4 regions of the Parabacteroides sp. AF18-52 genome follow, and region 2 is predicted to be linked to each of the others. Evidence: riboswitches for the same ligand, from Rfam matches in the RefSeq annotation. Region 2 holds a riboswitch; each other region holds the start of a gene.
What was found. Region 2 has a riboswitch for cobalamin ahead of DWX23_RS06020 (threonine/serine exporter ThrE family protein). Riboswitches for the same ligand answer to the same signal wherever they lie in the genome.

Region 1: it holds a riboswitch for cobalamin, as region 2 does, so the genes downstream of both, DWX23_RS10620 (ribonucleoside-diphosphate reductase subunit alpha) here and DWX23_RS06020 (threonine/serine exporter ThrE family protein) in region 2, are expected to answer to the same signal.
Region 3: it holds a riboswitch for cobalamin, as region 2 does, so the genes downstream of both, nrdD (anaerobic ribonucleoside-triphosphate reductase) here and DWX23_RS06020 (threonine/serine exporter ThrE family protein) in region 2, are expected to answer to the same signal.
Region 4: it holds a riboswitch for cobalamin, as region 2 does, so the genes downstream of both, DWX23_RS14305 (porin family protein) here and DWX23_RS06020 (threonine/serine exporter ThrE family protein) in region 2, are expected to answer to the same signal.

The regions. Positions count from the first base shown of each region.
Region 1 covers NZ_QUGR01000005.1:116,250-121,941, forward strand. Annotated here, with positions in the region: gene rfbB (dTDP-glucose 4,6-dehydratase) at 1-763, opposite strand, end outside; gene rfbC (dTDP-4-dehydrorhamnose 3,5-epimerase) at 772-1,332, opposite strand; tRNA gene DWX23_RS10605 (tRNA-Cys) at 1,491-1,562, shown strand; tRNA gene DWX23_RS10610 (tRNA-Cys) at 1,599-1,670, shown strand; gene DWX23_RS10615 (AGE family epimerase/isomerase) at 1,899-3,482, shown strand; cobalamin riboswitch at 3,933-4,151, shown strand; gene DWX23_RS10620 (ribonucleoside-diphosphate reductase subunit alpha) at 4,216-5,692, shown strand, end outside.
Region 2 covers NZ_QUGR01000002.1:619,471-625,162, reverse strand. Annotated here, with positions in the region: gene atpD (F0F1 ATP synthase subunit beta) at 1-790, opposite strand, end outside; gene DWX23_RS06020 (threonine/serine exporter ThrE family protein) at 1,162-2,496, opposite strand; cobalamin riboswitch at 2,545-2,827, opposite strand; cobalamin riboswitch at 2,941-3,137, shown strand; gene DWX23_RS06015 (TonB-dependent siderophore receptor) at 3,170-5,170, shown strand; gene DWX23_RS06010 (YncE family protein) at 5,188-5,692, shown strand, end outside.
Region 3 covers NZ_QUGR01000004.1:374,467-380,158, forward strand. Annotated here, with positions in the region: gene nrdD (anaerobic ribonucleoside-triphosphate reductase) at 1-1,629, opposite strand, end outside; cobalamin riboswitch at 1,752-1,960, opposite strand; gene pgk (phosphoglycerate kinase) at 2,127-3,398, opposite strand; gene DWX23_RS10095 (NEW3 domain-containing protein) at 3,722-4,876, shown strand; gene DWX23_RS10100 (ABC transporter ATP-binding protein) at 4,880-5,620, shown strand; gene DWX23_RS10105 (ABC transporter permease) at 5,613-5,692, shown strand, end outside.
Region 4 covers NZ_QUGR01000008.1:53,167-58,858, reverse strand. Annotated here, with positions in the region: gene DWX23_RS14315 (low molecular weight protein-tyrosine-phosphatase) at 1-6, opposite strand, end outside; gene priA (primosomal protein N') at 51-2,513, opposite strand; gene DWX23_RS14305 (porin family protein) at 2,583-3,176, opposite strand; cobalamin riboswitch at 3,442-3,709, opposite strand; gene DWX23_RS14300 (right-handed parallel beta-helix repeat-containing protein) at 3,757-5,235, opposite strand; gene DWX23_RS14295 (RagB/SusD family nutrient uptake outer membrane protein) at 5,340-5,692, opposite strand, start outside.

The sequences.
Region 1 (5,692 bases), on a different contig from region 2:
TATATACTTCTCCTACCCGACCGCGATGAATAACCGCATCGATAGCTTTACAATGATCTTCCACATACAACCAGTCCCGAACATTGGTACCGTCGCCATACACCGGCAAAGATTTCCCTTCCAGGATATTTTTGATAATAAGCGGAATCAGTTTTTCCGGGAAATGATAGGGACCATAGTTGTTGGAACAACGGGTAATACTTACCGGCATTTTATAAGTATCGGAATATGCCTTTACAAACAAATCGGCACTGGTCTTGGAAGCGCTATACGGACTTCTCGGGTCCAGCGGAGTCGTTTCATGGAAATAACCTTCCGCTCCAAGACTGCCATACACCTCATCCGTCGATACCTGGTGGAAACGTACGCCTTCACGCCACTGCGGATAACCGGTCTCCTCTTTTCCCGTCACCCAGGCTTTGCGCGCAGCGTCCAGCAGGTTTTGTGTTCCCAGAATATTCGTCACTAGGAACAACTGCGGATTTTCAATACTACGATCTACATGGCTTTCTGCAGCAAAATTGACTACATAATCGAAATTATACTTTGCAAAAAGTTCATCAACCAGCGTACGGTCACAGATATCCCCCTTTACAAACTCACAACGTTTGCCATCGATATCTCCTGCTATTGTACCCAGATTACCTGCATAAGTAAGCAAGTCGAGAACTACAATCTTTATATCCTGATGCTCTGCCAGCATATATTTGATAAAGTTGGCACCAATAAAACCAGCGGCACCCGTAACCAGATAAGTCTTCATCGTCCGTATTATTTATATGTAAAATTATATTCTGCCTCACTTAAGAGAGGCGCTTTTGTATCTTTCTCTGATAAAGTTAGAGATTCCGTGTCGGAAATCCTCCAATCGACCCCAATCGAAGGATCATCAAAACGAAGTCCCCTTTCATGACTCGGCATGTAAGGATTATCTACTTTATAAGTAAATACAGCTTCGTCGCTCAGTACATGAAATCCATGAGCAAATCCCTGGGGAATAAAGAACTGACGTTTATTCTCTGCTGAAAGTTCGACAGCTACATATTTTCCGAATGTCGGAGAATCGACACGGATATCCACTGCTACATCCAGAACACGTCCGGTGATCACCCGTACCAACTTCGACTGCGAATAAGGAGCCAACTGGTAATGTAATCCACGAAGTACTCCCCTGGAAGAACAGGATTCATTATCCTGAATAAAATTTATTTTACCGATATGTTGCTCGAACTCTTCTTTCTTCCAAGCTTCCATAAAATATCCCCGTGCATCATTAAAAACCTTAGGTTCAATAATCCATACACCCGGGATTTCTGTCTCAATATAATTCATCCTTTCATTTTTATAACTAACAGAAGACAAAGTAACTTCTTTTTCCTTAGTTCTGCAACTATCAACGCCTGCAAAAAGAATGAAAAAGATTTGCATAATCCAAACATAATCCTTTTCTTTGCACTCGCAAAACGATAAGACGTTATTTGAAACAAATTGGTTCCTTGGATGAGTGGCTTAGTCAGCGGTCTGCAAAACCGTGTACGGCGGTTCGAATCCGCCAGGAACCTCTAAAAAGAGTAACAGATTATCGATAAATAAATATTGGTTCCTTGGATGAGTGGCTTAGTCAGTGGTCTGCAAAACCATGTACGGCGGTTCGAATCCGCCAGGAACCTCTAAGAAAGCAGAAAGACTTCAATTAAGAATTGAAGTCTTTCTGCTTTCTTAGTATATACGTGGGTCTGTTTTTCAGGAAAGTTTCAACCTGTAATTTGTAAACCGAAGCTATCAAAAAACAAATTATGTCGTTCAAACAGGGTTTTATGCTGTCTGTGGAATATTTTTTGTCATCCGGTCGAAGTCCTCTACTTTTGCGGCGTGAAATAAAAATCAAGGAAACAAAAATGAAACAAAAAACATTTCTACTATTGGCTGCTGCTACTCTATTGGCAGCCTGTACCCCTTCTCCTAAACAGGTTTCGACCACTGAAATCGTGGAAATAACAAATACACTGCCACAAAAGAGGACAAATGTTTATAATGTAGATTCACTGGTAAAAGATCCCTGTAATAACCCGGAATTATGGATAGGACATCTGGAGAACGACCTGATGAAATTCTGGAACGGAAAGAATATACCAGAAGGAAAAAGTATCTTCTTCTCTACGTTCAGAAGCAACGACGGACAGGTCATTCCACAAGATACGGCACAATGGCCGACAGAATATAAGGAAGCGATGAAAGTTGCCGACCTGAAAGGGCTGGTGGAAGACGCAACCCAATATAACTATATCCGTGCCCATTCACGCCAGACTTTCGCATACGGCATTGCGTATAATATGACAGGAAATACCGATTATCTGCAAAAATGCCGCCAGGGAGCAATGGCGATCCTACAGGCAATGGACGAAAACAACGGCTTGTATAACAAACAAGATATCAATACCGGCGAATGGATGGACCCTGCCGACAAACGTAACAGTCAGGATCTGGCTTACGGAATAACCGGATTAGGCTATTATTACTACCTGACTCATGACGAAGCGGTTCTGAAACCATTACTTGCTGCGCGTAAATACATCTTCGATACTTATTTTGACGAAGGTAAAGATTTTCTGACCTGGCTACCCACATCAGTAATGGAAGGGAATGACAATGTAGAGATCGTCTCCCAACTGGACCAGTTGTATGCTTATATGCTCTGGGTCACTCCCTCTCTGCCAGAACCTTACCAGACAGAATGGAAAGCCGACTTGAAAAAACTGGCGAATGTAATGATAAACCATTTCTACAGCGAACGTTACGGTACTTTCTGGGGAAGTGCCACAAATGACCTGTCTAAAGAGTTAGGTACAGATCATACCGACTTCGGTCACTCTGTAAAAGCGATGTGGGTCATTTATGAGATCGGCAAAATCACCGACGATATTGCTTATGTAAATTTTGCCCGCGAAAAGATCAAAGTCATTTTAAACCGTGCATATATCGATGGAGACGGTTCATGGGCACGTCGTTACAATGCAGACGGTACATTAGACAAAGACAAAGAATGGTGGGGATTAGCCGAGCTCGATCAGGCTGCAGCTATACTTTCCTTGAATGACCCTTCTTATCTGCGGTTTACAAACAATACGTATAAATACTGGTTCGAATACATGGTCGACAAGCAGAATGGCGAAATCTGGCACATGGTAGATGCCGAAACCAACCTACCGTCACCGGAATACCCTAAGATACATGCCTGGAAGACATCTTTACACAGTTTCGAGCACTGTTTCCTGGGTTACGTGATCTCAAGCTATCACCGCAATCAACCTGTGACACTCTATTACGCATTTACAGAAAAAGAACCGGTTTCTTCCAGAAACGTTAATCCTTATTTCTTACGTGGTCATATCAAAGAGCAGAAAAAAGGAAACGTAATCGCATTAGATAATAACGAAAAAGGACGTAACGTTGTAGAGATAACGTTCGATTATATACATTAAATTCACGACCCTAACCCTCATAAACAATAATACTTGCATGGAAGGTGTGTCTACTTATATAGGTGCACCTTCCTTTTTTTTATCCATGCCTAGTCCTAAAAAGCGTTACACCTATCCGTACAAATAAATGCAGCCCGACAATCATTTTTCTATCTTATTAGAAAACTTACATCCAAAAAGATAATCCTTAACTTCTGTACAGTTCCGTATTTCACCGGCGAACCGGAACTGGATACTTATAAAGCAAAGATTCTGAAGGAAAAATAGCAGAATGACATTTCAACATCCAAAGCATAAAAATCAGGATGTTTGATAACATGAATAACATAATTTTTCTCATTCATATATTTTAAACCCGTTATAACATTATAGGATAGACGCTTACGAAAAATCGGTCATCATCTCTATTTCTTTTAACGTATTCCATGCTATTGGATTCCCAAATTCTGCTACCTTTGCTTTTGAACTGGTTCCGGATGGATTTCCTTTCATTCGGATTAAAAGGGAATCGGGTGAAAATCCCGAACAGTCCCGCTGCTGTAAAACTCCGCTCTACTTTCCGATAAAGACAATTGCCACTGGAGGTCATCCCCTTAAAGGGAGGACACCGGGAAGGTATCGGAAATTAAGGAGTCAGTCAGAAGACCTGCCGTTCATTAAAGGCTGTTTCTACTCGTGGGGATAGGGGAACAGTACGAAAGTATACTCTAATTTTATTTTTCAAAAGTATCTCATGGAAATAACCAAGAGAAATGGGGCATCCGAACCTTATAACAGGGAGAAAATAACCGTTGCCATCCGGAAAAGCTTTGCCAGTACCGGACAGGAAATAACGGACGAAAACATCCGCAGCATGGTGGATGAAGTGGAGCGTTTTGTAAACAGCAATGTAGCAAACCGCAGTGTAGAACGCATTCAGGACGAAGTGGAACGTAGCCTAATGGAACATGGTTTTTATGCCGAAGCTAAAAACTATATACTCTATCGCTGGCAACGGACGGAACGAAGGAAAGCCCTCAATCACATTACACATGAAGTGGGCGATACGACCATAATGGAGACACTCAAGGGTATACAGGATAAATTCACAGCCAACGAATATAGTCTGACTATACTGGCTGAGAAGTTTTTCAGTTTCTGCAAACCGGAAATGCCATCCAAAGAACGGCTGACAGCACTCATCAAAGCGGCTGTGGAACTAACTACGCAGGAAGCTCCCGACTGGGAGTTCATCGCTGCCCGCCTGCTCAACTTCCAATTGGCAAAGAAACTAAAAAAGCAGGAAGAAGCTGTCGGTTTCCATACATTCTATGATAAATTAAGCTATCTCACCAACGAAGGATTATATGGTAACTATATACTGGCTAATTACTCTCAGCAAGAGATAGAAGAAGCTGCCGGATTTATCTGTCCGGAAAGAAATGAACTGTTTAATTATTCAGGACTGGATTTACTGGCGAAACGCTACCTTATCCGTACTCGTTCCCATGAACCGGTTGAGTCCGTACAGGAAATGTTTCTGGGAATCGCCCTGCATCTTGCCATGCCCGAACAGCACGACCGGATGTTGTGGGTTAAAAAGTTCTATGACCTGTTAAGCAGCCTTCAGGTTACAATGGCCACTCCTACGCTTTCCAACGCACGCAAGCCTTATCACCAACTTTCCAGTTGCTTTATCGATACCGTACCCGACAGTCTGGAAGGTATTTACCGCAGTATCGACAACTTCGCAATGGTTAGTAAGTTTGGCGGTGGTATGGGAATGTACTTTGGAAAAGTGCGTGCCACAGGTGGTAATATACGAGGATTTAAAGGAGTCGCCGGAGGTGTGATCCGCTGGATGAAATTGGTAAACGATACAGCTGTTGCTGTCGATCAGTTAGGTATGCGGCAAGGAGCTGTAGCTGTGTATCTCGACGTATGGCACAAAGATCTACCCGAATTTCTCCAGCTCCGTACCAACAACGGCGATGACCGGATGAAGGCCCATGATATATTCCCGGCAGTATGTTATCCTGACCTGTTCTGGCGTATGGCAAAAGAAGACCTGAATCAAATATGGTATCTGTTTTGCCCGAATGAGATAATGACTATCAAAGGATATTGCCTAGAAGATTATTATGGCGAAGAATGGGAACAAAGATATCTGGACTGCGTGAACGATAACCGTCTTTCAAAACGTAGTATAAATATTAAAGATATTGTCAGGC
Region 2 (5,692 bases):
CGGCTATTGTTAAACCGGATAGGGCCACCGAAGAACGTGCTCCCGGGGGTTCGTTCATCTGCCCGAAAACCAGGGTAGCCTGCGATTTCGCCAGTTCTTCATGGTCTATCTTCGACAGGTCCCAATGACCGGCTTCCATACTTTCTTTAAATTCCTTACCATAACGGATCACGTTCGACTGGATCATCTCCCGCAGCAGGTCGTTACCTTCACGGGTACGTTCACCTACACCGGCGAAAACAGAGAATCCGTTGTTCTTTTTGGCAATGTTATTGATCAGTTCCATGATAAGAACTGTCTTACCTACGCCGGCACCACCGAAAAGTCCGATTTTACCACCCTTGGAATAAGGTTCCAGCAGATCGATCACTTTAATACCTGTGTAAAGGACGTCTTTACTGGTTGTTAAATCCTCAAACTTCGGTGGTTCACGATGGATGGGAAGAGCTCCTTTACGATCCAGTTCTTCCATCCCGTCGATCGAATCACCGGTCACATTCATCAAACGCCCTTTTACCTGGTCGCCAACAGGCATGGTAATGGGCGAACCGCATGATACGGCTTTCATTCCTCGCTGCAGTCCGTCCGTCGTGTCCATAGCCACTGTACGGACTGTGTTTTCCCCAATATGCTGCTGTACTTCAACAATCAGCACTTTTCCATTGGGGCGGGTTATCTCCATTGCATCGTGGATGCGTGGTAACACGATTTTCTCTTCTTTTTCATTATCGAAGTGAATATCCACTACCGGACCGATAACCTGCGAAACATAACCTTTTGTTTCTCCCATACAATTCTTTTTCTCCTCGTCTAATTATTTTTCAACGCTGCAATATTACGAAAACAACCCGCCGGAAACCCGAAGATATTACTTTTTTGGCTTTTTTGCACTTAGTTAAACTTTAAACTAATTTGTGTTGTGTTTTGAAATGAACCAACCATTTTGAAATATGGAACAATTCGGAGCGGTAAAGGCCCTTCCTATTTGTCAATAATGGGTTATTTTAGGGCTGAATGCAAAGTGAAGGGGAAATCGTTGTAGTGTTTCCCTTTGTTAAAAAAACAGTTTATTATAATCGTTTCTATATTAATATATGTAAGAGGCTACCTCAAAATTGTATGGGGTAGCCTCTTATTTTTTATATTAGGAATAATAAATTTTTACCATTCAAGGAATTTTCCACGTTGCCGGCGTTTCTCCAATTCTTCTTGTAGATGTCGCTGCCGGTCCTTGGCTATATATTGACGGGCAAAGATATTAGGAACAGCAACACCTAGCGATATACAGAGAATGATAAGAGCGGAATTGATACCGTTGAAGAAAGCGTTCGTTACCTCACCGATCACTCCATGCAGATTGATAAATGCCAATAAAGAGCGGTACATCAGGACACCCGGGATCATGGGGATAACTGACGGGATCGTTAATACGTGATTAGGCACATGAAACCAGTGGACTGCTTTCACTGCGAGTACGCTGACAACGAAACTACCCATAAACGAACCGATCACAGGACCGTAACCCAGTTCGAAGTTTACGAAGTTGCGGGTACATACGGCAATGATACCTCCAACGGCAACAACCCATAACAGACGGCGCTGGATATTGAAGATCATAGAGAATCCGATAGCCGCGATAGCTGCAGCGATTGCATACACATAATACGGATCATGCGGAACCATACTTAACTCACTGAACTTATGGTCGATCGCAACGTCGTTCATGACAAGTATGCGCAATGCGAATGCAATACCGAACGTCATCGCAACTACCATCATAGCCGTGTTGGCGGCACGTGTCATCCCGACGAGCAGATGGTTATCGAGCATATCGTCCACGAAGTTGATCAAAGGTACTCCCGGTACAATGAACAGGGCACAGGCGAGTAGCGGATGATAAGGCGTCTCGGACAATCCCGAGAAGGAAGAAAGATACGCAGTGCAGGTCGCGGCAAAAGCGGCGAGTGCTATACTCATATATACATTTAATCCGGCTTCTATGCATCGGGCACGTATCCTGAAACCGATAAATGCGCAAATGGAAGCAAACAGAAAGGCGATCCAGTCGGAACCGAACAATTTACAGAAGCCGCCACAGGCGAATCCAGCACCGATAGCTACGATATAAGGTGTATAATTCCGGGGCTTTTTGGCTATCTTTTCCAATTCCTCTTCATATTTGTCCAATGAATAGTCCTCTTCGATAGCACACCATGAAAGATCGCTGATCTGCGAGATCGCAGTCATGTTGATACCATGTTTCTCACATTTCTGGAATTTGGAAAACGAGTTTCTTTCATCACTTACATTGACCATGATCATGGTCCACCGGATATCGATGTGTAATTTCTCTTCCGGAATACCCATAAATGCTGCTACTCGTTTCATGTTCCGTTCAATACGGTTGGTATCGGCAGCACTTTCCATCAATAATTTGCCTGTACGCAGCAAAAGGTCCAGTTTACGTCGTAATAACAATACTTCCTTGTCTGTCATCTTTTTGTTTAATTCTAAAATGTTACATCCTTATCCTAACCCACGAGGATATGAGTCTCAACGAACGGCAGGTCTTCTGACTGACTCCTATCCTAAAAGCCTTCCCGACGGAATAGTTGACAGTTGACATGTGACAGTTGACAGATAAAATACGGACAGAAAAACTGTCATTTGTCAACTTTCCACTGTCAACTGAATCGTCAGTGGCAAAAGTAGTATTAGGCTGTTAACGGAGCTTCACAGCAGCGGGACTGTCCGGGATTTACACCCGGTTCCCTTTTAATCCGTATTCCCGAACGGGAGCTACGAAACCAATTCGGGCGCAAAGGTACTGATTTTTTCATTATGTTCATCTGTTCCCATTTATTTGTGTATTCAGATTGGTAATATTTGAAAGTGACCGGTCTGGTAGTTGAGATTACCGATATATTTCGTACTTTTGTCATCGGATTATGGTGTAACGGTTTAGTTTTCGCTATCTGTTAGTAAAAGGGAATCCGGTGCAAGTCCGGAACTGTACCCGTAGCTGTAAGTTCTGTAACCCCGGCAATCTTGTTGCCACTGGGAATTTATGATTCCTGGGAAGGCGGCCGGTCATGGGAGAACAAGTCAGAAAACCTGCCATTATTTTATATGCGATACCTCGGGTATAGGTGTTGATAGACCTGGATATATGCGAATATTATATGTTAAAATGATTGTATGCCTGGCAGGCATATTTTTGTGCGTACCTACTATGTACGCACAGACAATTGATACGACAGCTTATCACCAGCTTTCCGGTGTTGAGGTGGTGGAAAAGGCACGTCCTTCCACAACCCGTGAAGCAACTCCCCTGCAAATAATGGACCGTTCCGGAATTGAACGCCTGGGAATACAGGATCTTTCGGAAGCGGTGAAGCGTTTCTCCGGTGCAACAGTGAAGGATTACGGTGGGATAGGGGGATTGAAGACGGTTTCCGTGCGTAGCCTGGGTGCACAGCATACGGCTGTCAGCTACGATGGGGTAACGATCACGGATGCCCAGAGCGGACAGGTGGATATCAGCCGCTTTTCACTGGACAATGTGGAGATGGTTTCACTTTCGATCGGGCAATCGGATGATATTTTCCAGACGGCGCGGATGTATGCATCGGCAGGGGCGTTGAGTGTGAAGACACGTAGACCTGTATTTGATGGAAAACCGATGAATCTTCAGGCGAAAGTGAAAGGAGGTTCTTTTGGTTTGTTCAACCCGATGGTTCGTTATGAACAGAAGATAAGTAACCGCTTTTCCGCTTCTTTGCATGCCGACTGGCTAAGTGCAAAAGGGGAATACCCTTTTACTTTGGTAAACGGAAATGTTGTAACCGAAGAAAAAAGGAAGAACAGCGATATTCAGGCACTTCGTCTGGAAGGAAATCTGTATGGCGATCTGGGTAAGGCGGGAACATTGACCGGTAAGGTTTATTATTACGATTCAGAACGCGGACTCCCCGGTTCGGTGATATTGTATAGCAACAGTAACCGGGAACGCTTGTGGAACAATAATTTCTTTACCCAGTTGCAGTATTCCAACAAACTAACGGACAATTTATCTTTGCAGGCACATGCCAAGTATAATTACTCTTTCAGCAAGTACCGTGATGTAAGTAATAAATACTCAGGAGGTAAGCAAGAAGATTTGAATACCCAGGAAGAGTATTACGGTTCGGTAGGCGTACTTTATTCACCCTGGAAGAACTTCTCGACTTCTCTTACGACTGATTTAGCCCATAATATGCTGGATAATAACTTTATGAATGCACCGCAACCCAAGCGTTTGACTTCACTGTCAGTGTTATCCGCCCAATATAAGAACTCTATGTTTACAGCAACAGCCGGTTTGCTGGGTACTTATATGACCGACAAAGTAAAGGCTGGCGATAAACCGGCCGACCGTAAACGTTTGTCTCCTGCGGTTAGCGTATCGTTGAGGCCTTTTCCCGATAATGCCTTTCGTGTACGTGCCTCTTACAAAGATATTTTCCGTGTCCCGACTTTCACTGATCTATATTATCTCCGTATGGGAAATACGAACCTGCAGCCGGAAAAGGCTACACAATATAATCTGGGGCTGACCTGGAGCGGAGAAGCAGGGAATCTCTTTCGTTATCTGAGTCTTTCGGCCGATGGTTATTATAATAAGGTGAAGGACAAGATTGTTGCTATTCCGACGATGTATATATGGAAGATGATGAATATGGGAGAAGTCGATATCAAAGGTTTGGATGTGAATTTCTCATCTGAAACCTCTCTGCCGGCAAAGATGACCTTACTCCTCTCTGCCACATATAGTTTTCAGAAAGCAATCGATATAACTGATCCTGATGCAAAAAATTACAAGGATCAGATACCATATACTCCGAAACATTCGGGAAATGCATCGTTGACCTTGGAGAATCCGTGGGTCAACGTCTCTTATAGCTTGACTGCGGCGGGTGACAGATATGCTTTGCCTCAAAACATAGAAAGCAACCTTATTGCCGGATATGTAGAACAGGGAATATCCCTTAACCGTGAGTTTGTGGTAAAAAAATGTAAGTTGCGTTTGCAGGGAGAAGTGATTAACCTGGGTGACAAAACATATGATATTATTCAATACTATCCAATGCCGGGTCGCTCTTGGCGTTTGAGTGTGAGTATAGTTTATTAATGATAAATAAATAAGTGATGAAAAAGAAAAATTTGCTGTATGTATCTGCACTTTGTGCTTGTATGTCTTTCTCCTTTATTGGTTGTAGTGATGATGATGATAAACAGGAAATCCCATCTCTTCCGGAACAGATTTCTTTGAATGGAGTCTATGTGTTGAATAGTGGAAACAAAGGGAATAATAACTCTTCGTTGTCATTTTATGATTTCGAGACCAAAAAGGTAGAAGCGGATATCTTTAAGAAAGTCAATGGACGCGGATTGGGAGATACAGCCAACGATATCCTGGTTTATGGCTCAAAGGCTTACATAGCTGTCACTAATTCTAATACAATAGAGGTGACAGACTTACAGGGAAAGTCTTTGAAACAAATTGTTTCCGATGGCGATCCGCTACAGCCACGTTTCTTTACTTGTTATAATGGAAAAGTGTATGTGTCATTGTATGAAGGCTATGTAGCTCGTTTGGATACAACTTCACTCTCAATTGAAAGTAAGGTAAAAGTAGGACGTAATCCCGAAC
Region 3 (5,692 bases), on a different contig from region 2:
TTCGCAGTTGAACAAGACCTCTTTATTACGGTACTTTTTGTTGTATTTTTCTACCATGCCGAGTATTTCTTGTACAAATGTTTCATATTTAGGGTTGTCATTGATTTCGATACCCATAAACTGGGCAGCTTCTACCAATCCGTTCACCCCGATCGTAAGATACTGGCGGTTCATATTAATATAACCGGCATCGAACAGGGGGAGCATGCCTTTGGATTGTAACTGTTTCAGATTCTCGTTGTAGGCCAACTGGACTTTATGTACGAGATCGATTACCTCTTCCAGGAAGAACGGATAAAGTATACCGGACTTCACAGCATGCTGTATGCAACGGTTCAGGTTGATTGTCAATACGCTTTTAGAACCGGTAGATACCCCTCCGGCTCCCAGCGTATAACTGAAACCGTTGTCTTGTATCTCGTTGCGCAAACGGCAACAACTGCTTAACGAATCGGCATTATCGCTCATATAAGTGAAGAAGGAGTGTCCTTCGGCATACATCTCGGCCGTAAAATCCCCGTATTCCTTATCGAGTACATCTCCATCTTTCGACAGGAGCGCCATAGTCTCGACCGGGAAGGTCAGAACGTTGCGGGTACGTTCTTTGTTGAACCATTTCATGAACCGCTTTTGCAACCAGTTTAACGAATCCCAGTCGGGCTTGTTGCCGTCAGGGAATACAAAATTCTCGAAAAGACTGTTGAAATAATATTTGTCATAATAGGCAATATTCCAAAATACAGCCTGGAAGTTTCTGGCACCGGTCGGCTGGTTGATAGAATAGACTATTTGTTCGAAACAGTCTGTAATCATTTTGTCTATTGTACGTTGCTTACTGGACGAGTCTACCACATCATCGGCGTGCCGGTAATAATCTTTTCCATATTCCAATCCGACGAAATAATTCATATACATCAGAAACTCGGGAGTTGCACATGCACCGCTCAACATGCTTGAAACGATGAATACCATATTGATGAAACCACCACAGAAAGATTTCAGATTGGTTGGGGCCGTAGAGTTGCCTCCCACGGAAGCTGTACCGCTTATCAGCCAGGGATACATGGTTATACTGGCACAATAGTTGGCAAGGTTCGTTTCATCATTCTTATAAATGAAATGGTGATTCAGCAGTTCCAGGTAACGGTCCGATACTTCTTTTCCGTACATATCTTTCAACCGGTCTGTCAGCAGGCGGCGGTTCAGGCGGATAAAGTTCGATTTCGGTAACTCACCTATCAGTGTGGCGATATTTTTATTCTCTACATTGGCATTAGCGTCGTATTTACTTCCGGTAGCCGGATTGGATGCATCACAATAATCCAGTAGAAAGCGCAGTTTATCCCTAACTTCCCGGTCTTCCAGATGTTTCTGACGGTATAGCATATATGACTTTGCTACCGCATAATAATGTTCTGCCATCAAAGCAACTTCCACCTGGTTCTGAATATCTTCCACACTTGTCCCTTCGCTGACACTGATGCGGCTGAGGATATTGGTTATTACTTCCTGGGTAGCGAAACTACCTACTGATAAAAATGCTTTAGCTATTGCATTTTTGATTTTGTCAAGTGAGAATACTTCTTTTTTACCATCTCTCTTGACAATAAAAATCTCCGTGCTGATCATACTTTTTATTTAAGATTAAACAATACTTCTGTTCATGCAGTTCCGCAATGATTCCCGGAGATAAAGTGATAAATGGATCTTATAAAGGATTCATACCACTGCTTTTCACCCGAAAGCGCTGGATTCTGTCTGATTGAAATGGCAGGTCTTCTGACTTGTTTCTGTTGTAACACCTTCCCGATCTGAGACCAGTGGCATACAGAGGTTACAACATTTTTCCTTTGCAGGAATAAAACTTACAGCTACGGGGATAGTCCCTGATTTTCACAGGATTCCCTTTTAATCTTCCTCACTGAATTGTGATTCGGAAACCATTGTCGATAACAAAGATATGAATTAATTCAATATTGCAAGGAGCCATATATGGCTATGTTATTCTTCCGTAATATATCCCGGATGGGATATTATGAGGTAGTGATTATAAAACAAGAAACTCCGGTGAAATCACTTCACCGGAGTTTTATATTTAATTAGGATATTATAAACAATATCTAAAATTATTTGTACGGTTCGCCTTTAACAGCAGCGATACCCGGCAGAACTTTGCCTTCGATAGCTTCCAGTAAAGCACCACCACCTGTAGATACGTAAGAAACTTCGCTTGCAATACCGAACTTGTTAACGCAAGCAACAGAGTCGCCACCACCAACAAGAGAGAATGCACCGTTCTTAGTAGCTTCAACTATAGCGTTACCTACTGCACGAGAACCGTCGGTGAAGTTTTCGAATTCAAATACGCCTGTCGGACCGTTCCAAAGGATAGTCTTAGACTTCTTGATAACGTCAGCGTAGATTTCAATAGTCTTAGGACCAATGTCAAGACCTTCCCATCCGTCAGGAATTTCGTTAACATTAGCATATTTTGTATTTGCGTCGTTGCTGAAAGCGTCAGCAATCTTTGCGTCGACAGCCAATACAAGGTTTACACCTTTTTCTTTTGCTTTCTTCATCAGGTCAAGAGCCAGATCCAACTTATCGTCTTCAACGATAGAGTTACCGATCTTACCGCCCATAGCCTTTGTGAAAGTATAAGTCATACCACCTGTTACGATCAGATTGTCTACCTTGTTCAACAGGTTTTCGATGATTTCGATCTTAGAAGAAACTTTAGAACCACCCATGATAGCAGTAAACGGACGAGCGATGTCGTTCATTACTTTTTCTACAGCTTTTACTTCTTTTTCCATCAGGTAACCGAACATCTTGTGGTCAGCATCGAAGTAATCAGCAATCAGAGCTGTAGAAGCATGAGCACGGTGAGCAGTACCGAATGCATCGTTTACATAGCAGTCTGCATAAGAAGCCAATCTCTTTGTGAATTCTTTCTGGCTTTCTTTTACTGCTTTTTTAGCAGCTTTCTTTTCGTCGTCTGTTGCATCTTCTGCCAAACCTCTTGGTTTGCCTTCTTCTTCTGCATAGAAACGAAGGTTTTCCAGCAATAAAGCTTCGCCCGGTTGCAGAGCTGCAGCCTTAGCGCCAGCTTCTTCACCAATACAGTCGTTAGCAAACTGAACTTCTACGCCCAGTAATTCAGATACACGACCCAAAATATGTTTCAGTGAAAATTTATCAGTAACGCCTTTCGGACGGCCCAGGTGAGAACCTATGATTACGCTGCCACCGTCTGCCAGGATCTTCTTAAGTGTAGGAAGAGCGGCACGAATACGAGTGTCGTCTGTGATGTTGAAGTTTTCGTCCAATGGAACGTTGAAGTCAACTCTAACAAATGCCTTTTTGCCGGCAAAATTGAAATTGTCAATTGATTGCATAACTCTTGTATTTAAATTTCTGTATAAAATGTCTTTCTTAGCGCTCGCAAACTTACACAAAAATATTTTATTTCAATGTTACATTTGCAGAATAATTCGGTCTGTTTAGCATACAAATGGCTTCTTTTGGGGGTGTATATATATAATGTATAGGGAAAGGCCCGTTTGTTGTCGCATTCATGACAGAGATTTACCAGATAGGAAAGGGAGGTACTTTTATGATAGCTTTTTTTTAATTCTTTTAAAAGTATCTAATACTCTCAGTATATATATTTGCCCCCGGCTAATAAGTAATCATTTTTGTATACTCTATAAAAATCATTATGAAAATGCAAATTAACTGTTTAAACCTATTATTTGTACTGTTATTGGGAATAATCCCTTGTAGTAAAGTCCACGCTGGTGATTCTGAAAAGAGCGTGATGTTGTATACTCCCTACACAAAGATAGCGGTTCCGCCGGGGGAGTCGATCGATTACAGTATTGACGTCATTAACAAGAGTGACGAAGTGAAAAACGCGACTATCTCTGTCGAGGGAATACCTCGGGGATGGAGTTATGAAGTAAAGTCCGGGGGATATTCGATCAGCCAGCTTTCGGTCCTTCCTGATGAGAAGAAGAATTTTTCCCTGAAAGTGGAAGTGCCGGTGAAAGTGAATAAGGGAACTTATAATTTTACGGTTTCGGCCGATGGTATGGCTAAGCTTCCGCTTACGATTACCGTTTCCAAGCAGGGAACTTATCAGACTGATTTTACAACAACTCAGCCGAATATGGAGGGTAACTCCAAATCTACTTTTACCTTTAATGCAACGATCAAGAACCGTACTGCGGAACAACAGCTTTATGCCCTGACGGCTGAAGTAGAAAGAGGTTGGAATGTGGTATTCAAACCAAATTATAAGCAGGCGACATCTGCGCAGGTTGAACCGAATGCTACTCAAAATATAACGATTGATATCAATCCTCCGGCTAATGTTGCTGCCGGTAGCTACAAAATTCCTGTTCATGCTTCTACCGGCTCCACTTCTGCCGATCTGGATTTGGAGGTTGTGATAACGGGTTCATACGAAATGGAGCTATCCACACCAAGAGGTTTGCTTAGTTCCGATATCACAGCGGGAGAAACAAAAAAGATCGATCTGGTTGTTAAGAATACAGGTTCGGCAGAGTTGAAGGATGTACAGCTTTCTGCAAGTAAACCAGTCGACTGGGAGGTGACCTTCGATCCTGCCAAAGTGGTAAAGCTGGGAGCCGGACAGACAACCAGTGTGATTGCTACCGTAAAGGCATCTAAAAAAGCGCTTCCCGGCGATTATGTGACGAAGATGGAGGCCAAAACTCCGGAGGTGAATGCTACAGCCGATTTCCGTATTTCTGTGAAGACCCCGATGATCTGGGGATGGGTCGGTGTCTTGATTATTATTTTGGTATTGGGAGGTGTTTATTATCTGTTCCGCAAATATGGAAGGAGGTAAGCCATGTGTCAACCTGTTATTGAACTTACCGGACTGACAAAGAAGTATGGTGATTTTACTGCGGTGAACGATTTGAACCTCCGGATAAACAAGAAAGATATATTCGGATTGCTGGGGCCTAACGGGGCAGGGAAGTCGACTACGATCCTGATGATGTTGGGACTAACGGAGCCAACTGCCGGTTCAGTGAAAGTTTGTGGTATAAACTCTACAACACATCCGATCGATGTGAAACGGATAGTCGGTTACTTACCGGAAGATGTCGGCTTTTACGATGATATGACCGGTATTGAAAATCTCGTATATACCGCACAGTTGAACGGTATTCGGAAGAATGAAGCCAAGGAAAAGGCAGGGCAATTATTGGAAAGGGTAGGGCTTGCCAATGAAGGAAAGAAGAAGGCCGGTAAATATTCAAGAGGTATGCGTCAGCGCCTGGGCTTGGCAGATGTTCTGATAAAAGAGCCAGAAGTGATTATTCTGGATGAACCGACTTCGGGAATTGACCCTTCCGGTGTGCGTGAGTTTATGGATCTGATCCATCAGCTCAGTAGCGAAGAGGGATTGACTGTTTTGTTTTCTTCCCATCATTTGGACCAGGTGCAGCAGGTTTGTAACCGGGTTGGCTTGTTCTGTAAGGGGAAACTGCTGGCAGATATTGAACTGACCGAACAGCAGAAGAGGGAGCATGGGCTTGATGATATTTATAATCGTTATTTCGAAGGAGGTAAAGATCATGAATAGAGTGTATCATCCATTTTGGGTTATTGTGAATAAAGAGGTGTCCGATCATGTAAGGAGCTGGCGGTTCATTAT
Region 4 (5,692 bases), on a different contig from region 2:
CTTCATCATACTGGTCATTTAATTGTTTTTTTAATTGAATACTTCATTGTTTACGCCGGGTCGACATCATAGTGCACTATCAACTGTTTAAAAGGAAGATAGCGTTGCATTTCCGAATGAATTGCTTCCAGTATCTCCCTAACAGGGGCAATCGCTGCAGCTATCTCGATTTTCAGAACGATCTTTTTAATATGCAATGTCTGTACCCGGGTGACAGGCGGAGTCACAGGGCCTAATACCCTTTCTCCTAAACGGACACGCAACTTTTCTGCATAGATTGTCGACATTTCCTGCAAGACGGTCTCATTACGGCTCCGGAGCACCAGAACAATCAACCGGTAATAAGGCGGATACCGGAACATACTGCGCTCGCTCAACTGCAAACGGACCATTTCCCGATAAGCAAAATGCTGTACCATCCGTATCAAAGGATGCTCCGGCTGGGAAGTCTGTAAAACAACCGTACCGCGTTTATCCCTCCTACCGGCACGCCCACTCACCTGTACCATCAGCTGGAAAGCGCGTTCGTGAGCCCGGAAGTCTGGGTAATTCATCAGGTTATCGGCATTCAGAATACCTACTACACTCACATTTCCAAAGTCCAACCCTTTGGACAACATCTGCGTCCCGATCAGTATCTGCGTCTTCCCTTTCTCAAAATCCGATATAATACGCTCGTATGCCGTACGGGTACGGGCTGTGTCGAAATCCAGCCTCTCGACTTTTGCCGCCGGAAACAAAGAGGCGATCTCCTCCTCCACCTTTTCCGTACCGAATCCCATCATTTTTAACTCTGCACTCTGACATTCCGGACAATGGGGCGGTAACTGAATAGTATATCCGCAATAATGGCAGACCAGTTGATTATGGTATTTATGATAGGTCAGGCTGACATCACAATTCACACAATGAGGGACCCAGCCGCAACTCTTACATTCGATCATCGGAGCGAACCCACGCCGGTTCTGGAACAGGATAGCCTGTTCGCCACGAGCAAGCGCCGCATTTACCTTTTCAACCAGCAAAGGAGAGAAAAGCGTATCTTTCATGATCTTTTTACGCTTCAGTTCTTTTATATCGGCAGTTATGATCTCCGGCATCAGGCAATCGCCGAAACGGGAAGTCAGTTCTACCAATCCATATTTACCGGTCGTTGCATTGAAATAAGAGTCGATCGAAGGGGTCGCAGACCCCAACAATGTCTTTGCCCCGTGCATCCCCGCCAATACGATAGCAGCATTACGGGCATGGTAACGTGGTGCCGGGTCTTGTTGCTTATAGGTATTCTCATGTTCCTCATCCACAATGATCAACCCCAGGTCCTTGAACGGAAGAAAAAGAGAGGAACGCACTCCCAGTACGACCATCGGTTCTCCCCCATGAAGCAGCTTATTCCAAACCTCCACACGTTCATTGTCGGAAAATTTGGAATGATATACCAGCAACTTGTCTCCGAACAACTTAGCCAACCGCTCCGTGATCTGGGTCGTTATAGCGATCTCCGGAAGCATATACAAAACCTGCCGGCCCATCTTCAACACCTCATCGATCAGACGGACATAGATTTCAGTCTTTCCGCTCGAAGTAACTCCATGAAGCAAACAAACCTCTTTGGAAGTAAAAGTATCATGTATCTCGTTATAGGCTTTTTCCTGTGCCGGACTTAGCAAACTAAGCGACTGCAACCGGCATACCGGGACTTGCAAACGTCCGACTTCTTTCTCATAACTCTCCAGGACTCCTCGTTTCAGCAAACCTTCCAATATAGCAGATGAACAGCCACTGTGCTCCATTAATTCTTTTCTTGAAACCTCCTTACTCAGAGCAGGGTTTAAAGCATGACTTAAATCGAGAAAACAAACCAGCAAAAGTTCCTGTTTTTTTGCCCGCTTAAAATCGGCAAAAACCTCCTGTAAACGTTCCTCAGTAGCATATTCCTGCGACAACCGGATAAATGTCTGCATTTTCGGAACAAACCCTCGTTTCATTTCTTCGCTGACTTCAACAGCTCCACGAGCCATCAAAGAAGCCACAACCGGTACAACATTACGCAATCCGGTTCTTTTCTCCAGTTCCGATACAGTTAATTTGAGTACACCTTTGAAGGCATCCAGTACTGCTTGTTCATTGGGGCGCAAAGGACCGTCTGCCTCAAAATCAACATTATAAGTCACAGCCGTTTCACTTTCCAGTTTTAACCCGGAAGGTAAGGCTGCTTTATAAACATCTCCCAGTTTACACAAATAATAAGAGGCTATCCATTTCCAGAAACGAAGTTGCGGCCTGCGCAACACGGGACTTGCATCCAGCAAGGCATAGATCTCTTTTGTTTCAAAATCCGTATTCGGCCTACGTTCATGCACATCCATGACAATCGCTGTGTAATAACGTTTCTTACCGAAATGAACAATGACCCGGCAACCGGGAGTTACGGCAGCCTCCAGGTCCGCAGGAATGCTATAAGTATAGCTATTTTCCAGCGGCAGGGGTAGTATGACATCTGCATATTTCATTTACGATGCCAAAAGTAACAAAAAAGGCCGGACTGTTAAAGCCCGACCCTTCATATCTTATGTCTGTTATCAAAACAAAATGGCAGCAGTAATAGACCATCCGCGGTTCTTGGCATTCAGGTCGAATTTCTCAGAACTATAGTTATCGGTTAGTCCCAAACCGTAATTTACACCGATCTGCAAATGACTGATCAGTTCCGCACCTACACCGAAGTTAAGGCCTGCACTAAAGTTTTTCGCTTTTATCTGATCTCCTAAAACATCCCATATTTTATCCCCTCCCACACGGAAACCGACATACGGACCGGCAGAAAGATAGGCTTTGACAAGAGGAATACCGAATTTCCATTTCAGATTTACCGGTATATCGAGATAATCTGTTTTCATACTTGTTGAAGATGCCGATCCTTCCGCTTTCATATCTACTCCTTTCTGTGAATAAAGGATCGCGGCATCCAACCCTATTCCGACCAGAGGAATCGTTGTTTCGATCATCGGACCGATCTGGAAACCTGTCACGTTATCCGCTTTCAGTATATCGGAATTCAGATGAACGGACGATATGTTTAAACCGCCTTTCACCCCAAACTTCAGCTGGGACTTGGCCGGTACGGCTATGAATACCATCAAAATAATCAAAACTAAACCTGTAACCTTTTTCATATTGCCTGTTGTTAATTAATTACTGTTTGCAAATAAACATACTTTTCCAATAATAAACAAGTATTCCAGCCTTACTGTTCATTCATTAAAAAGAAAAGCATGCACCGGGCACGGAGCTCATCCCGCAAACCGATCCATGCCTCTTTTCCTAATTATTATGGCAAAATAATTAAAAACAAATACACCAAGACAACGACAGGATGAACGGGAGTAAGAATATAGAGGCAGAATTGCCTTTTGTTCTCTTCCGGCCTTTCCTCGAAGCCGTCGAAATAATATGCCTTGCAGGTCTTCTGACTTACTTCCGGATCGGGCGCCTTCCCAACTTTTGTCAGTTGACAGTTGATAGTTGACAATTGACAGTTAAACTGTCCACTGTCCACTGTTATCTGTCAACTCCTTCGTCAGTGGCACGAGTGTTGCCTTATCCGTTATGAAGCTTACAGCAGCGGGACTGTCCGGGATTTTCACCCGATTCCCTTTTAATCCTTTCCTGCGAATACAGGCCAGGAACAATGCATGCCGCAAATATAGAGAGTTTTTTCGGATTATCACAACGAATGCCTATTTTCGTTAGAGACTATTCTATTTTAGCCTGATCGGTGCTTTGTTTCAATCGATCCAACACTTTCTCCCGCAAATATTCGGGAAACTCCTTATGGAATGGAAAGCTGGATAGTAAATCTAATTCTTTTTCAACAGCGGAAGAATCTTCAGGCCTGTCGATAAAATTGCCATAATAAGTGTTACCTTCAAATTTGGTATTAATGCTATTACCTGTCACAAACTTATATTGCAGTTCATCGTTCATGACATAGAAGATATTCCGCTTGAAAACCGTATTCTCCGCCCAGGGACCACCCCAGTTATCCATCACGAGCACTGAACGATCTATATCGGGAGAAGGCTTTTTCATGATAACGATTACGTTATCCTCAATAGCCGTCTGTTTAGCCGGTCCGGAAATATGGATTACCGGAGAGAACCAACCCGGACGAGTCGGATACGGACGCAAACCGTCATTAATACTTACATTGTGGCGGATAATCGTATTTTCTGTACCTATATTATACGGCTCTCCCAAAGAGTTACCTTCATTACAAACCATCACAAAACCTCCGGCATTATCATGGCTGAAATTGTACTGGATAAGCGTATTACGACAATTATAATCCGAATCGAATCCTTGTGCATCCCACTTCGCAAACTGACCACTTACTTCGTTGAACTGGATAATTGTATTATCACAACTCCACGGCCATATCCCGGCTGCGGCATCTTCAATCCTTAACAGATCAGGACTGTCCCTCACCACATTATGTTCGACCAATGCACCGTCACAAGCGATCGGGACAATCCCATCCCCCGGAACTTGTTCGATCAGATTCCCCCGGATAACGACATTCAAACTCGGGAACCATTTATCACGACCTGAATTTCCATTTCCGGTAATGCCATTTCGATGACAACGATAGATATGGCAGTTCTCAATCAGTAAATCGACAAAACGGGTCGGTACTTCTTCTCCACCATTATGCCAGTAAATACCGTTTCCTGCTCCTTCATTCTTAATACAACTACCGTTCACATCATGAACAGTCAGGTTCTTTAAATGGATATGGTGAACATCTCCTTTATCCCAGGCGTAAATAATCACTCCGTTCCTGCCCGGATCCGGTTTTTCTCCTTTGTTTGTTATCTCCAGATTATTAACCTCCCAATATTCAATACCTTCAAGCAACACGGTATGTTGCTTGAGCCCGTTACCATGTAAAACGGGCTTTTTGCCTTCTTCATAACTACTGACAATGACAGGCATTTCTTTACTACCACTACCTTTCGGTTCAAACTGTCCTATGTATTCCGTACCCGATTTGAACAAGATACGGTCACCTGGTTCGAACATCTGTTCATTCAGTTTTTTCAAACTCTTCCAGGCGGTTGAAGGTGAATTTCCTGTGTTGCTATCATCACCCGTCAGACTATCCATATAAAATGTCCGCGAAACAGGACTACAGGCACATAGCAATAAAGCCAAAAGCAAAGTGCATATTTTCATCTCTAATTAATTTATTTGTTAACCAATATTCAAAAGGGGATGTAAAAAGTCCATGTTAAGGAACCCTGATAACAGGACTTTAATACATCCCTAAACTTATCATTTTACCAATCCGGATTTTGATTCAATAGTGTATTTTTAAATAATTCAGCATTCGAAATAGGATATAAATACATTCTGTCATTCCAGGTCCGCTGATCGACCAGTTGACGAGTGTAAATCAAATCATTCCCTTTCTTTTCTATTTTTACCCCATAAATATCCATCGTCTGATCAGCGATCTTCCATCTTCTGACATCCCAGAAGCGATGATCTTCGAAAGCCAGTTCTACCTGACGTTCGTTCCGTATCCTTTCCCGGAAGTTATCCGTAGCAACACCCGGCATACCGGCACGCGTCCTGACCTGATCAATGGCTGCACGAGGCGATAAAGTAAATGTATTATCCGTATAATCCG